DNA from 2 places in the Geoalkalibacter subterraneus genome. Region 1 is predicted to be linked to the other one. Evidence: riboswitches for the same ligand, from Rfam matches in the RefSeq annotation. Region 1 holds a riboswitch; the other holds the start of a gene.
What was found. A riboswitch is a leader RNA that binds a small molecule or an ion and turns the genes downstream of it on or off. The one in region 1 is predicted to bind cobalamin.
Positions count from the first base shown of each region.

Region 2: it holds a riboswitch for cobalamin, as region 1 does, so the genes downstream of both, GSUB_RS01480 (energy-coupling factor ABC transporter permease) here and GSUB_RS00130 (TonB-dependent receptor plug domain-containing protein) in region 1, are expected to answer to the same signal.

Region 1 is NZ_CP010311.1:21,949-29,699, reverse strand. It holds gene GSUB_RS00130 (TonB-dependent receptor plug domain-containing protein) at 1-1,514, opposite strand, end outside; cobalamin riboswitch at 1,665-1,844, opposite strand; gene GSUB_RS00125 (cytochrome c biogenesis CcdA family protein) at 1,941-2,603, opposite strand; gene GSUB_RS00120 (thioredoxin family protein) at 2,609-3,016, opposite strand; gene ybgF (tol-pal system protein YbgF) at 3,183-4,055, opposite strand; gene pal (peptidoglycan-associated lipoprotein Pal) at 4,128-4,706, opposite strand; gene tolB (Tol-Pal system beta propeller repeat protein TolB) at 4,830-6,119, opposite strand; gene GSUB_RS18905 (TonB C-terminal domain-containing protein) at 6,126-7,052, opposite strand; gene tolR (protein TolR) at 7,065-7,505, opposite strand; gene tolQ (protein TolQ) at 7,508-7,751, opposite strand, start outside.
Region 2 is NZ_CP010311.1:304,045-311,795, forward strand. It holds gene GSUB_RS01465 (energy-coupling factor ABC transporter ATP-binding protein) at 1-810, opposite strand, end outside; gene cbiQ (cobalt ECF transporter T component CbiQ) at 807-1,571, opposite strand; gene GSUB_RS01475 (energy-coupling factor ABC transporter substrate-binding protein) at 1,544-1,864, opposite strand; gene GSUB_RS01480 (energy-coupling factor ABC transporter permease) at 1,861-2,538, opposite strand; cobalamin riboswitch at 2,666-2,889, opposite strand; partial or broken gene GSUB_RS01485 (aryl-sulfate sulfotransferase) at 2,995-3,525, shown strand; gene GSUB_RS01490 (enoyl-CoA hydratase/isomerase family protein) at 3,581-4,357, opposite strand; gene upp (uracil phosphoribosyltransferase) at 4,462-5,088, shown strand; gene GSUB_RS18925 (3'-5' exonuclease) at 5,132-5,383, shown strand; gene GSUB_RS01505 (catalase) at 5,621-7,075, opposite strand; gene GSUB_RS01510 (PaaI family thioesterase) at 7,349-7,751, shown strand, end outside.

The DNA of each region.
Region 1 (7,751 bases):
TTGGGGTGCAGATAGGTGTAGTTGGCGCCGGCGGCCAGCAGCTCATGAAGCTGTACGCGGCCGCCGGTTTCGATCCCCCAGATGCGGGCGCGACTGACATTGTCCGGCTGCCATACACCCATTCCGTCCTCGGTCCATTCGATCAGGTCGCGCACCTCACGCCGAAATGCCGCCAGGCTTACCTCGGTTCGCTCACCCAGCTGCTGCTCCACGGCGGCTTCGTATTCCCAGGCTGTTTCCGGGTCGAGGTCGGGGTTGCCCCTTGTCCATCCCGTATCCGGCCAGAAGCGGTCGTTGAGGGTCGGGGCGCGAAAGGCACGGCTGGCAGAAAAGCGCACTATGGTGGAGTCCGTGGGGGTGAGCAGCAGCGCCGCACGGGGGCTCCATTCATTGCTGAAATCAGAATGAACATCGTAGCGCAGCCCCGTCAACAGGGTTGCCCAGGAGGTGGCTTCCAATTCATACTGGGCAAACAGCGACCAGCGCTCATCCTCGGGATCGCCGCTGCTGGTGGAGTCAAGTTTATCCTTGTAGAAATCACCGCCGAACAGAAAACTGTGACGCTCGAATCCGTATTCCCCCTGCGCTTCCACCCCCAGGGTTTTCAACAGATGGCGGTCATCCGCCGGTGTAAAAGCGCCGGGATCCCGGTAGGTATTGCGCCGCCGGTCATAGTGACCCCGCACAGTCATATCCACCGCCCCGACCGGTCCGCTCAGGGTGACCGATGCCAACGTGTTGCGATCGGTCTGGCGCGCTTCGGGGCTGGGCCACTCGATCGAACCGGGAACACCATTTTCCTTATCCAGATGGCTGGCCGTGGCCTGCAGGTCGAAACCACCGGGCAGATCAAAGCCCAGCATTCCTTCGATGATGGTCTGCTCAAGATCCGAGTTGTCCCGGTAACCGTCGGAGCGCTCACGGGAGGCACTGAGGCGATAGCGCCCCGGGCCGCGGCGGGCCGAGGTGGAGAACCCGACGTCGCGGGTGTTGAAGCGCCCCTCGCTCCAACTGAGCTGGGTCAGGGGCTGCTGCTGCGGGGTGCGGGTAAAAATCTGGATCACGCCCCCCAGCGCATTGGTTCCATACAGGGCGGAGGCGGGGCCCCGCAACACCTCGATGCGCTCGATCTCGGACAGGGGCACCGGCAGATCGCTGAGATTGAACTGACCGAGCTGAGCGGAGTTGAGCCGCACCCCGTCAAGCAGCACCAGCACCTGCGAGCCGGTCGCTCCGCGAATCGAGGGGGTCGCCACGGCGCCGACCGGCCCGTTGGACACCACCTGCACACCCACGGCGTCGCGCAGCACCTCTTCGAGGCGGGTCGCGCCCCGTTTAGCGATCTCGTCAGCAGTAATGGTCACCACCGAGGCAGAGGCCTGCGATGCAGGCTTTGCCGTGCGCGTCGCAGTCACCACCACCGGCTCAAGCGCATCCGCCGCCAAACCGTAGGTTGTCGATCCCCAAAGGGCTGCAACTCCGGCAGCCAGCACCCATGTCTTCAATTTTGCCATGTTTTTCCTCCGTGCTCCGCGACAGGAGACGGAAGGGGGCACACAGGTCAGACGCAACGAAAAAAGCCCGCGCACCTCGGTTCAAGGTGCGCGGGCTTCGCGTTTTCGAAGGGCCGCTTTGTCCACCCTCCCATTCCCGGGGAGGCTTGTCGTGGGGGTGTCCGACCGGCAGGTCTTCTGGCTCGCGATTCATCCTCCAGGCCGCCTTCCCGATCCGTTCGATCAGTGGTATCCGGCCCTTCGTCCTCGCTCACAGCGGCGGGTCCGCGGGGGATTTGCACCCCTCTTCCCTATCAAGCCCTTGCGGGCACCGGTGGACTGTTCAGTTTTCGTCATATGCCCCGAAGGGGCGGCTTCATCTGTTCGTTTCAATACAGCGGGGGTTGTTTGGCTGTCAAGAGAAAAATCCTCTGCGGATGCCGCGCCTCAGCTGCTGAAACCGATGGAGAGCATACCGGCGGTGAGAATGTAGGTGCCGAATCCCACCAGCAGCAGGCCGCTGAAAACCCGCACAGCCAGTTGATGACGGGCCACCGCCTGAAAGCGGCTGCGCATGCTTTGAGTGGCATAACCCGCCAGCAGCATGGGGATAGCAAACCCCAGGGAGTAGATCGCCAACAGGACCACCCCGGTAGCGAGACGCCCATCGGAAGCCACCATGGCCAGTACCCCCGAAAGCATGGGACCGACGCAGGGGATCCACACCAGTCCAAGAGTCAGGCCGAGAACCAGCCCCGACCAGCGCCCGTCATTGGAGATGCGGATGTGCGAAAAAAGAGTGAATCGCTTGAAAACATTGATGTCGCACAGCATCAGCACACCGAAAAGGATCACCACCACCCCGGCGATCTTTTCCAGCAGCGGCATCACTCCGGCCACCGCCCCACCGAACAGGGAGGTCACAACGCCCATGGCGATGAAGCTCAGGCTCAAACCGAACACGATCAGCAGGGGGCGGTGGCGGTGGTCCCGCTCGGTGCCGGTTACAATGATGGGCACCACCGGCAGCACGCAGGGAGAAGCGATGCTGGCGAGACCGGCCAGCAGCACCATGACCATTGACGTCAGTGAAAAATCGAGCGGTGTCATGACAATCAGATCGCCCCGGCACTGGAGAGCATGCGCCGTATATCATCGGCGGTCTTGACCCCGGGCGTCAAACGCTTGATCTCGCGTCCCTCGGCATCAGCCAGCATCAGTTGGGGCAGACCGCGCACGCCGTGGGCATAAAAGAAGTTAATATCCTGCGGTTCTCGGGTGGAAACATAGCGCAGATGGACCTTGCCCTCCAATTCGTCAGACATGCGCTGGATAATATCATTCTGCATGCGGCAGGGTCCGCCATTGGGATCGAGAAAAAACACCAGCGCGTAGTCCTCGTCACCCGGAACGGCCAGCGTCGCGGGTGCAGCAGTTGCGGCCTGCTCGCCTCCCTGCGTTGTCGAATCCTCGGAACACCCCATCAACAGCAACAGCATCAACCCCAAAAATACTTTTTTCATCCCGCACACTCCGTCATAAGCAATTTTAATGTTTTACCCGTCAGGTCGAACTTGGGTTCATAAATAGAAATATATAGATTTTTCTAGAAAAGAAAAGCCGCTTTCCCGCCTTTCGGAACTGTATAAAAACACATTCCTCAAGAAAAAAAAGTGGCTCAACCCTGAATCAAGACCATTTATCGAGAAATTCCTCTGCTTTGCGCGCCTCTTCGGACAACGGGTAACGCTCACCGACACGACGCAGAATGACCAGGGCGTTGTCGCGATCACCCAGGGCATCAAACGCCAGGGCCTGTTTCAGCATGGCAGCGGCGGATTTGGGATGGTCACTGTATTTTTCGATGACATCCTGAAACTGGAGAATGGCGTTCTCATACTTCTTCTCGCCGTAATAGGCCTCACCGATCCAATAGAGGGCATTGACCGCCAGCTCGTGATCAGGGTACTGCTGCAGGAATTTACCAAGCGTTTCACGCCCACGGGCAAATTCGCCATTGCGCAGGATTGCGTCGCGCCCCTGCTCATATAGAGCCTTGGGAGAAGAATCCTGCGCGGCACTTTTCGGCTCACCGGATAACTCAGCGGCCGGTTTGACGCCGCCACCCTCGGCTATGGGCTGCTGTGCCGCCCGCAATGCGGAAGAACCTGCCTGCTCGGAAGCACTTAACCGATCTTCCAGAGCACTGAGGCGCAGATCGAGGTCATCCCGAATCAAATCCATATTGTCCCGCAAGGCATTATTTTCCCGTGACATATCTTCCAGGCGACCATTGATGGTCTGCAGGTCGACACGCAGAGTATCGAGTGCGGCCTGCTGTTCAGCCAAACGCCGGGAGAGAGTCTCAAGTCGTGCACCGGTTTCCTGGGCCCGCTCCTCGGAACGCCCGAGAACGCGGCGTTCGATCTCCGCCAGGCGGCGTTTCATCTCCTGCTGATCCTGCTCCATGCGCAACTGGGTCTGCGATGGGATGCATCCGCCTAGCAGCAGGGATCCCACCACGAATGTGAGCAGTATCGAAAAAATTACGGTCTTTCGCATCACGATTGACCTCCCCTTCAGGCAAAAGGGCCGCGCGATGCGCGGCCCCTGGTTGATCATCTTTGGAAGAAACTATTCGACCGGCTTGAATTCGGCTCGCCGATTGCGCGACCAGGCCTCTTCACCCGTTCCTGGATCCAGCGGCAATTCTTCGCCGTAGGAGATCACGGACAGCCGCCCCGGTTCCACCCCCAGCGACACCAGGTAGTTTTTAACCGCCTGGGCCCGCTTTTCACCCAGGGCCAGGTTGTATTCATCGGAACCGCGCTCATCGCAGTGGCCTTCAATAAGGACCTTGATCTGAGGATTCTCTTTCAGGTAATCGGCATTGCGGGCCAGGGTCCGGCGTGCCTCGGTGGACAGGGTGTACTGGTCGAATTCAAAGAAAATGCGCTGCAGCGCTTCAAAGGCATCCTCGCCATATCCGTCCCGAAAGCGCTCATCCTCGCGCATATCTTCCGCCACAGCACTTTCGCTGATGTCGCCATCCTGATATCCCGCAAGATCCTCCTCGCTGAGGCGTGTTTCCTCCACAGGCTGACTGTAGTCGTCGTAATCCTCAGTCGCCGGTTTTTTGGCGCATCCGGCAAAACCAAGAAATGCTGCCATAACCAGCAATACTGTCAGTCTCATCCGCTGTTTGATTTTCATTGGATCTACTCCTTAAAAGATTCCAGCTCTCATATATATCGGTCATCAAGTCGAACCGGTAAAAACCCGCCCATTATAGCGAACACAGCGTAAAAAACAACAACAACCAGCGCGGTTGGACCGCTACCAGTTCTCGGACCAGGCCGGATGGCTGGCCGCCCCCCCGGGAGGGGAGATGCGGCGGGCGCCGGTCCCGTCGGCTCGCATGACGAAAATCGCCTTTTCCCCCGTTTCGTCTGACGAATAGACAATGAAGCGTCCATCGGGGCTCCACCGCGGGTGCTCCTTGCTGCCCTTGCCGAAGGTCAGGCGGCGTTCGCCGCTGCCGTCGGGACGCACCGTGTAAAGATCGAAGCGCCCATCCTTCAAACGGCTGAAGACAATGCGATCACCCTGCGGACTCCAGTCCGGCGTGGCGTTGTAGGTGCGGGCGGGAGTGAGTCGCCGCAGGTTTTTGCCGTTGATATCCATGACAAAGACATGCGGGCCCCCCTGCCGGTCGGAGACGAAGGCCAGCCGATCGCCGCCTGGACTCCAACTGACATCGACATCGATGTTCCAGTCGTCGGTCAGCCGCTTGCGCAGTGAGCCGTCAGTTCCTATTAGATAAATTTCCGGGTTGCCCTGGTAGCTCAGGGTCAGAGCGATCTCTCGCCCGTCAGGCGCATAGCGTCCGCTGATATTGAGCCCCTCACGGGCGGACAGGCGCGCTTCGCGCCCGGAGTAGATCTCCTTGCGGTAGAGATCGGGACTGTTTTGTTTGTAGGACGTGAAAATCAACTCTTTGCCCACCGGTGAAAAGTCCGGGTTGAGTACGATGGAGCGGTGATTGGTAATGCGAACCGGCCCATGCCCATCCACATCCATCAAATAGAGTTCCTTGTGACCGGTGGCATTGGAAATATAGGCGATCTTGCTGTTGAACGGTCCCGGTTCGCCGGTCAGACGGCGCAGGATCTGATCGGCGAAGGCATGCGCCATGCGCCGCGCATCGGCAGGCTTGCCGACATAACGCCGGCCGTCGAGCATGCGCCGGCGGGTGACGTCGAACAGGCGTGCTTCGACAATCAACTGCTCCCCTTCGAGGCGATAAACCCCCTTGACCAGGGATTCGGCGCCGAGCATGCGCCACTGTGAAAAGTCGACCTGGGTGCTGCTTAGCCCTTCATTCCGTGCATCGGAGAGGAATGAGGCGGGATCGATGAAGTTGAACAGACCTGAGAGTTCCAGGTCGGCCTGCAGCACCGCGTTGATCTCTTCGGCCACCCCTGCAGGAGCATCGGCACCCTGGGGAATAAAGCTCGTCAACGCCAACGGAATGGTCTGCTGTCCCGGTGCGCGGATTTCAATCTCCGCTCCGGCTCCAGCGGCAAAGGCCAGCAGCAGAAAAAAGGTCAGGATAAAACGAAACATAAGGTTCTACTCCAGAAGATCCTTGAGGTTGAAAACGATCGTAAAATCACTGCGGCGCTCCAGTTCGAAAGGTAGATTCCTCTCCCGTAGAATAGCCGAGCGCACCGAATCGTCAAATACCCGGTCACCGGATTCATCCAGAAACTGGTAGGTGATCAGGCGTCCGTCGGCGCTGTAGGTCACCCTGACACGCGCTTCGAGGTCGCGACGGCTGACCTGGTAGCGCGACAGGTTCCATTGCGCCTTGAAAAACGTCTGCAGCCAGGCCTGATAGGAGGCTCCGGCCTCGTCGCCTTGCCCGTCGGGCATTCCCACCGGGGCATCTGAGACTGGCGAGGCAGGTCCTTCGTTTCCTGCGGCAAGAGCGGCAATTTTTTCCTTGAGTGCATCAATCTCGCGCTTCTGCCGCAGTTTCTCGATGGCACTCAGGGTGTCATCGTAGCCCTTTTCCGGCTTAGGCTCCGGCTTAGGCTCCGGCTTAGGCTCCGGCTTAGGCTCCGGCTTAGGCTCCGGCTTAGGCTCCGGCTTAGGCTCCGGCTTAGGCTCCGGCTTAGGCTCCGGCTTAGGTTCCGGTTTGGGCTCCGGTTTGGGCTCCGGTTTGGGCTCCGGCTTGGGTTCCGGCTTGGGTTCCGGCTTGGGTTCCGGCTTGGGCTCCGGCTTGGGAGCCGGTGCCGCCCGGGGAGGTTCACTTACAGGAGGAGATTTCTTTACCGCGGCTTCCGGACGTCCCGCCTGGGGGTTAGCGACCGGCAGCTGGGAAAGATCAACGTAGTAAACAGGGCGCTGGTCGGGGGTGGAACGAGGGATGAGAAACCCGGCAAACAGCAGGATCAGCAGCAGATGGAGCAACAGCGAGGTGGCCACCATCGGTGTCAGCGACGGATCAGACCCGTTTTTCTTTGCCTCCCGCGGTCCGGACAGATTCAAGTTCATAGTCGAAGAAAATCAGCGATCACGCCGACCGCTTTCCTTTTCCTGCGGCTGGGCCACCATGCCGAGTTTGGCCACGCCGGCCCCCTTGATGGCCGCCATGACCTGCACCACCACGCCGTAGGCCACATCACGGTCGGCCTCGAGGAAGACTTCCTCTTTTTCCCGGGCGGAAAGAATCTGGCGCAGCACCGGAACCAGCTTGTCAACCCCTTCCACCCGTGAACGTCCCACCGCTATCTGGCCATCGCGGGTGATGGAGACAATCACCGGTTCATCGGCCTGCTCCAGAGTCGGCGCATCGCTGACTTCAGGCAGATTGACATCGACGCCGGTCTCCATCATGGGCGCGGTGACCATGAAAATGATCAACAGCACCAGCATGACGTCGACAAAAGGCGTCACATTGATCTGGGACAGCACCCGCCGGCCACTGTCGCGTCGACCCACTTCCACGGCTAGCGCCTTCCCATGCGGTCAACGATGTTGAGGAATTCCTGGCTGAAATTATCCATCTCGTTGGTCAGGTTATTCACCTTGGCAATGAAGTGATTGTAGCCGACCACCGCCGGAATCGCCGCCGCCAGACCGATGGCTGTTGCAACAAGGGCCTCGGAGATACCGGGCGCCACCACTGCCAGCGAGGCGCTGCCACTTTCACCGATGCCGTGAAATGCATCCATAATCCCCCACACGGTGCCG
Region 2 (7,751 bases), 280 kb from region 1:
TATGTAACGACACAGTTCCTCGACGGTACGCGGCGGGGTACTCCGGGGAGAGCCCAGCGCATTCCACACCTGCACCACGAAAGGAAGGCCGAGTCCGAAGCGGGTCAGTACCTCCTGCTGTGCAGACAGTGCGTCAGTCGGAATGCGCGCCACGCACTTGCCGGCATCCATGATGACCATCGTGTTACTCCACTGATAGGCAAAATCCAGATCATGGGTCGCCAGCACAACACTGAGTCCGCTCGCGTGGAGTTCGTTGAGCAGATTCAGCAGTTCGTCTTGCATAGCGGGGTCGAGTCCAGCCATGGGTTCATCCAGAATCAGAACTCTGGGATGCATGGCCAGTACTCCGGCGAGACAGACCCGTTTTTTCTGCCCGAAACTCAGGTGCTGCACCGGCTTATGGGCGCAATCGTTGAGGTGTACAGCAGCAAGTGCCCGATCAACTCTGTGCTGGACTTCTTCCGCTGCCAGCCCAAGATTGAGCGGCCCGAAGGCAACGTCTTCGCGCACACTGGCGGAAAAAAGCTGACTGTCGGGGTTCTGGAATACCATGCCGATATCGGTACGCAGGCGGACGAGTTCAGCGCGGCGGTAGTTCAGGAGCCGCTCATCATAGAGCACCTCTCCCTGCTGGGGCTGCAGCAGACCGTTGGTATGCAGGAGCAGAGTGGTTTTGCCAGCGCCATTGGCACCGAGGACGGCGGTGCGTTCCCCTTCTGCAATCATGAAGGTGCAGTCATCAAGGCCTCTGCTGCCGTCGGGGTAGCTGTAGTGTACCGCCTGAAATTCGAGAATGGCGCGTGTCATCCGGCGATCACCATGGCAATATTCAGGCCCGATCCCGCCAGCAGGGCAATCAGGCTGTCGCGCCCGGCGTGGGGAAAGGTCTGATCGGCAAAGCGCAAAGGACCCTCTCCTGATCGCGCTTGAGCAGCGGCATGCAATTGTCCCGCCCGTTGCCAGAGTTGCAGCGTGGTATGGGCGATCAGCATTCCCAACGAGCGCAGGGAGCGGTGGGCGCTGATATATCCCAGGCGCGCCATTTGTGCCGTGCGAGTATCACTTACGACCTGCGCGAAAACAAAAAGCGAACGGTAACCCAGCACCATGATATCGATCAGCAACTCAGGAGTCCGCAAGCGCCGCAACAACGCCATCATATCTCCTAAAGGGGTCGTCAACGCCAGAAACAGCAGGGCGCAAAGGCAGGCGAGAGAGCGGGTGCACACCAACATCGCCTGCTCGAGCTGTTGCGGTGGGAAAGAAAACGAAACATCATGCCATGAGTCCCCCCAGGAGAGTGAAAGAGCGATGGAAAACGCACTCAACGCCAGAAAAAACAGCGCCGGGGCAAGAATGAGCAGATAAGAGCGCCAGGCGACCCGTGCTACGCCCAGTGTCAGAAGTGCAAATACCAGCGTCACGGCAGCGGCAGCCGGCACAGTAGCCGCCAGAAAAGCCGCGCTCAAACCGCTCAGGGTAAAAATCCCCTTGGCGCTCGGCGCAACATGTCGCCAGGCACCGTAATGACTGAAACGCTCTATGTACATGGCTGCCCGTTCTGCCATGCACGCCGCATCCGCACGCGGGTGATGGAGACGCCAAGATAATAGCCGATGAAGCCGCCGCCAAGAGCGGCCTGAAATGCAAACAGAAGGGATTCAATCTCTGCGCTGGGGGGCTCCCATAACGGGCCGAACCAGGGCTCGTAGTCCGGCGCAATTTCGATAATAGCATCCATTGCCTCGCCGTCCGCGCCGGAAAATATCTCTTTATCCGCCACCGGTTGCACCACCCACAGGGGTAGCAGCGCCAGCAGAAAGACTGCCAGTATCAGCAGCAGGTTCTGGTGCTTTTTCATGGCTGTACCTCGCGTGGTTGCAGCAGCTTCATTTTCCTGAGTTCCTGAGGGTTGAAGCGTTTCAGTGCATTAAAAATCAACACCGACAGCAACCCTTCGATGAAGGCCAGCGGGAGCTGTGTCAAGGCAAAAATGGAAGCAAACTTGGCGAAAGAAGCGACGAAGCCACCCACCGGATCGGGAAAGGCCAGTGCCAGTTGCGCCGACGTCGTGAGATAGGTCATCAGGTTAGCGCTGAAGGTGGCAAGAAATACGGCCATTCCAAACGGTAAACGGAATATGCGCGCCAACCGGAATACGCTGTAGGCCACAAACGGCCCGACAATCGCCATGGAAAAAATGTTGGCCCCCAGCGTTGTGATGCCACCATGGGCCAGCAAAAGCGCCTGAAAAAGCAGGACCACCAAACCAACGGGCGCCATGGCCGTTGGCCCGAACAGGAGAGCGCCAAATCCCGTCCCGGTAGGGTGGGAGCAACTCCCGGTGACCGACGGAATTTTCAGTGCGGAAAGGATAAAGGTAAAGGCGGCCGCAACGCCGAGGAGCATACGATACTCCGGGTGCTTTCGGACTTTTTGGCCGAGGGAATAGACTCCGTAAGCGACAACGGGAGCCGACGCCAAGCTCCAGCCGATTGCGTGATCAGCTGGGAGAAATCCTTCCATGATGTGCATCTTTTCCCTCCTGTGTTCCCATTTGGCAGCGTGAGGGGCGCGATAAAAAACCCGCCTCCTGAAAAGACAGGGGCGGGTTTCCGAATTTAAAGCCGCGCGTGCCCACGCTCCCATACCCGGGGAGATAAAAGTGGATGTTTCGACGGCAGGTCTTCTGACTTACGAGTTTCCGTTAACAACCGGAACCTGTGGCAGCCTTCCCGATTAAAAAAATTAACCAGTGGCATCATTGCCCGAGGTTTAACTCGCTTACAGCGGCGGGTCCGTGGAGGATTTACACCTCACTTCCCGTTGTCGTTATACCCAGCGTAGAGCGACAAGCCTTGCGGCACCGGCGAAACTTTTCAAATTGTTGATCGTTTATAGGAATTCTTGTGGCCTGGTGTCAAGGTTTAATTTGTCACCCACAGGCGGGGTTCCAAAGTCTGGCAACCAAGGAATTACAACCATCCAACTCTGTTTTGCCTCAGCCGGAAATGGGCTCACATCAACAGCATCGATTACGACCCGAATGATGACTCTATCATCCTCTCCTTGCGTCATCAGGGCGTGATCAAGGTTGGTCGGGACAAAGAGGTCAAATGGATCCTTGCTCCCAACGTCGGCTGGACCAAGGACATGGCCGCCAAGGTGCTGACCCCCGTTGACGGCAAGGGCAGAAAACTCGACTGCGTAGGTGCCAAATGCAACAACACGGAGTTTGACTGGAGCTTTACCCAGCATACGGCTTGGCTCAGTGAGCGTGGCGAGAACAACGAGCGCTACACGACCATGAGTGTTTTCGACAATGGTGACGGCCGTGAGCTTGAACAGCCGGCTCTTTCCCAGGACAAGTGGTCCCGCGCCGCCGAGTACAGGATCGATGAGAAGAACCTGACGGTCCAGCAGACCTGGCAGTTCGGCAAGGAGCGCGGCTGGGACTGGTACAGTGCCGTGACCTCGAACGTCAAGTACGATCCTGAAATGAAGACCTATTTCTTGTCAGCCCATACCAGATAAAGGGGATAGTCGTGATATGTTAACCGGTCGGATCCTGAACCAGCTAACAATTCTTCCATTCAGGGGCGCGTTTTGCCAGAAAGGCGCTGACGCCTTCAACCGCATCCTCCGTGGAGCTGAGAGTCGCAAACAGATCATCCATCAGGTCCAGCCCCTGGTGATAAGGGATATCCTGCAGCCGGTTGATTCCCTCCTTGCCGATCTGCAGGGCGAGCGGGCTTTTGGCGGCCAGTTTTTCCGCCAGGCTGCTGGCGGCTTCCTGCAGTTGGGCTTCGGGCACCACCCGGTTGACCAGCCCCAGTCTCTGCGCCTCCTGCGCCTTGATCGTGTCTCCCGTCAAAACCATCTCCAGCGTTTTCTTGCGGCCGATTAATCGGATCATCGGTGCCGCCGGTCCCAGGCAGATCAAGCCGACATTGATGGCGGTGGTTCCGAATACTGCTGTGTCGGCAGCCAGGGTCAGATCGCAGCCGAAGGCCAGACCGGCGCCGTTGGCCACGGCATAGCCGTGCACGGCGGCAATTGTCACCGTTTTCATCCGCGCAAGAGTGTGGTAGAAAACATCAATCTGATAAAGGAACTCACGCGCTTCACGCTGGGTGCGGGAGGGAAACTGGTCGAGCGATATGCCCGTGCAGAAATTCTTGCCAGCTCCGTTGATCACGACAACCCGGATGTCCGGATCATTTTCCATGTCCCAGAGGGCGGCATCAAGTTGCTGGGCAAAGGGGATGGTGAACGTATTCATCGCCTCGGGGCGGTTCAATGTGATCCGCCCAATGGCGCCTTCTTTGCTGCTGACAATCAGGTCTTGAGACATATGTCCTCCCTGCAGGTGAATTGGCGATATCGGAAAAGGGTCTTATTGTTTTTTTAACATCCCTGCGGGGCAGTGCAAGAGCTTCATTTGGAGAGGAGGAAAAGATGGCGGTTTTTGAGGTCAAACATCCGCTGGTCAAGCATAAACTGGGTTTGATGCGACACAAGAGCATCAGCACCAAGGATTTCCGGGAACTTGCCTCCGAAGTGGCGCGCATGCTGACCTATGAGGCCACCCGCGATCTGGAAACAGAGCCGCATAACACCCATGGCTGGGCCGGGCCTGTCGAGGTGGAAAGGATCAAGGGGAAGAAGATTACCATTGTTCCCATCCTGCGGGCAGGGCTGGGGATGATGGACGGGGTGCTCGATTTGATCCCCAGCGTCAAGGTCAGCGTGGTTGGCCTCTATCGCGATGAGACAACGCTTGAACCGGTCACTTATTTCAGCAAACTAGCCGGCAATATGGCCAGCCGCACCGCGCTGATCCTCGATCCGATGCTGGCGACCGGTGGCAGCCTGGTGGCGACCGTGGATATGCTCAAGGAGGTCGGATGCACCAGTATCCGTGGTATCTTCCTGGTGGCGGCGCCTGAAGGGATTGAGCGCCTGCAGCATAAACACCCCGATGTCGACCTCTACGTTGCGGCCATCGATGAGCGACTGGATGAAAACGGTTATATCCTGCCTGGTCTTGGCGATGCCGGGGACAAGATTTTCGGCACCCGATAACACCGCCAGGCTTTTCAGGACAAATATTGGAGAAGGTTTTTATATGCTCCCTGCACAGTGCGTCGTTCTTGACCTCGAAACCACAGGCACCAGCCCCCAGTATGACCGCATCATCGAGATCGGGCTCTGCGAAATCGAGCAGGGCCGCGTGGTGGGAGAGTGGTCATCGCTGGTCAACCCCGAAGTGCGCCTGTCGCCTTTTATCGTTCAGTACACCGGCATCAGCGACGCGCTGGTGGCCGAGGCGCCGCCTTTACCCCCAGTATCGGCGCCATGGGCTCGATGCGCTGATTGAGCGGCACGGGCTGCGGGCTGAGGCACGCCACCGCGCCCTGGGTGATGTGCGTATGACCTGGGAGTTCGTCTGCCGGGCGCTGGAGGAAAACCCGCCTGAAACCGTATCGCATGCCTTGGACAAGATCCTTGGCCCTCTCGCTGCCCAGTCCGGTCACCAAAGCTCCTCCCAAAAAAAAGAGAGCGGCACAGCAGGCCGCTCTCTTCGAGGTGTAGTAAGCGATAATCCGGGGCAGGGTCAGCTCCCCTTGACTCCCTTGGCGATGCGGCTGCCGACCTCTTTGTCGATATTGCTCCAGTATTCGAGGGCGCGCTTCAGAACCGGTTCCGAGACGCCGCCTTTGAGATGGCCGACCACGTTGGACACCAGCCGGTCGCGTTGGGCGTCGTTCATGACCTCGCGCACCAGGGCGCCGGGCTGGCTGAAGTCGTCATCATCCTTGCGCAGGGTATAGGCCGTGCGCATGAACTCCCCGCTGGCACTCCAGACCGCGGACTCGGGGTAGCGCTCCGGGTCGGCTTGCGGGCCGCCCTTGGAGTTCGGGACATACACCGGATCGGAGACATTGTCGATCCGCATTGCGCCGCCTTTGCTGTAGCTGTGCACCGGGCATTTCGGCCGGTTGACCGGAATCTGCCTGTAGTTGACGCCCAGGCGTGCGCGGTGGGCATCGGCATAGGAAATCAGGCGGGCAAGCAGCATGCGGTCGGGGCTTGGGCCGATGCCGGGAACGAAGTTGTTCGGCTCGAAAGCGGCCTGTTCGATCTCGGTGTGGAAGTCGCTCGGGTTGCGATTCAACGTCAATCGGCCGACCTCGTGCAGGGGATAATCCTCGTGCGGCCAGACCTTGGTCAGGTCGAAGGGATTGAAGCGATAGTTGGCTGCCTCCTCGAAGGGCATGATCTGCACCTTCAGCGTCCAGCTAGGGCAATCGCCTTTCTTGATCGCGTTGAACAGGTCGCGGCGATGGCAGTCGGCGTCTTCGCCGGCGATGCGGTCGGCCTCCTCCTGGGGGAGGGTCTCGATCCCCTGGTCGGTCTTGAAGTGGTATTTGACCCAGAAGCGCTCACCCTTGGCATTGACCCACATATAGGTATGACTGGTATAGCCGTTCATGTGGCGATAGCTCCTGGGAACGCCGCGGTCACTCATCAGGATGGTGACCTGGTGGGCGGTCTCGGGCGACAGGGTCCAGAAATCCCACTGCATGTCGTTGTCGCGCAGGCCGCTGTCGGCGCGGCGTTTCTGCGAGTGGATGAAATGCTGGAATTTCATCGGATCGCGCACGAAGAACACCGGCGTGTTGTTGCCGACCATGTCGTAGTTGCCCTCGGAAGTGTAGAACTTGAGGGCAAAACCGCGCACATCCCGCCAGGTGTCGGGGCTGCCGCCCTCGCCGGCGACTGTCGAAAAACGGGCCAGCACATCGGTCTTGGTCCCGGGCTGGAACAGCGCGGCCTTGGTGTAGGCGCTGACATCCTGGGTGACTTCAAAGTGCCCAAAGGCCCCCGAGCCCTTCGCGTGGGGCTGGCGGTCGGGAATCATCTCCCGGTTGAAGCTGGCCATCTGTTCCATGAGATAGTGATCATGCAGCAGGATAGGACCGTCGGGGCCGACGGTCAGGGAAAATTCATCGCTGGAGACCGGGGCTCCCGCGTCGGTGGTGGTGAATTTTGGATCGTCTTTTTTCATGTGGTCTGTCTCCTTTTCGGCAGAAAATCATTTTGTCGAGACGTGATGCTGTGACAACAAAGAGTAGCAAAAAAAAATTAAATTGCAGGACTGCAGGATAAATATTTCTGCCATTTTTCGTCAGTTAGGCAGATGCCGAATAGCTCGTGTTCTGCCGAACAATAGATCGCGCTTGATTGCGGTGTGTCCCGGCGCTAGGATTGCCCTTCGTGCTTTGGTCACGATGTAGGCGATATTCCAGGGCTGTACGTCGGCTCTTTAAGGAGGCTTTTTATGGAAAAACAGGAAAAGAATACTGAAGTCTGTCCCCCGGTTGATCTGAGCGGCGAGGCGGGTTGGACGCCTTTTGATGCGCCTTCTCTGGTGGGGGCCTCGCTGCGTTTTGTGTCCGGAGAGCCGGATGGCAACCGCTACCGGGTGCGCTATTACAAGGATGACGCCGAGCAGCTGCGGGCACGCATCTGGTTCGGACCTGAAACGGAAGGCCCCCCGGGGCACGCCCATGGCGGCGCCATGGCGGCGGTGCTGGACGAAGTGCTGGGGTTGGCGGCCTGGGCGGCAGGCCACTCCATCGTGGTCGGCAATCTCAATGTCAGCTTCCGCAATCTTCTGCCGCTTGAACAGGTGGTGACGGTGGAGAGCGAGGTCGTTTCCGCCCAGGGACGCAAGGTGATGG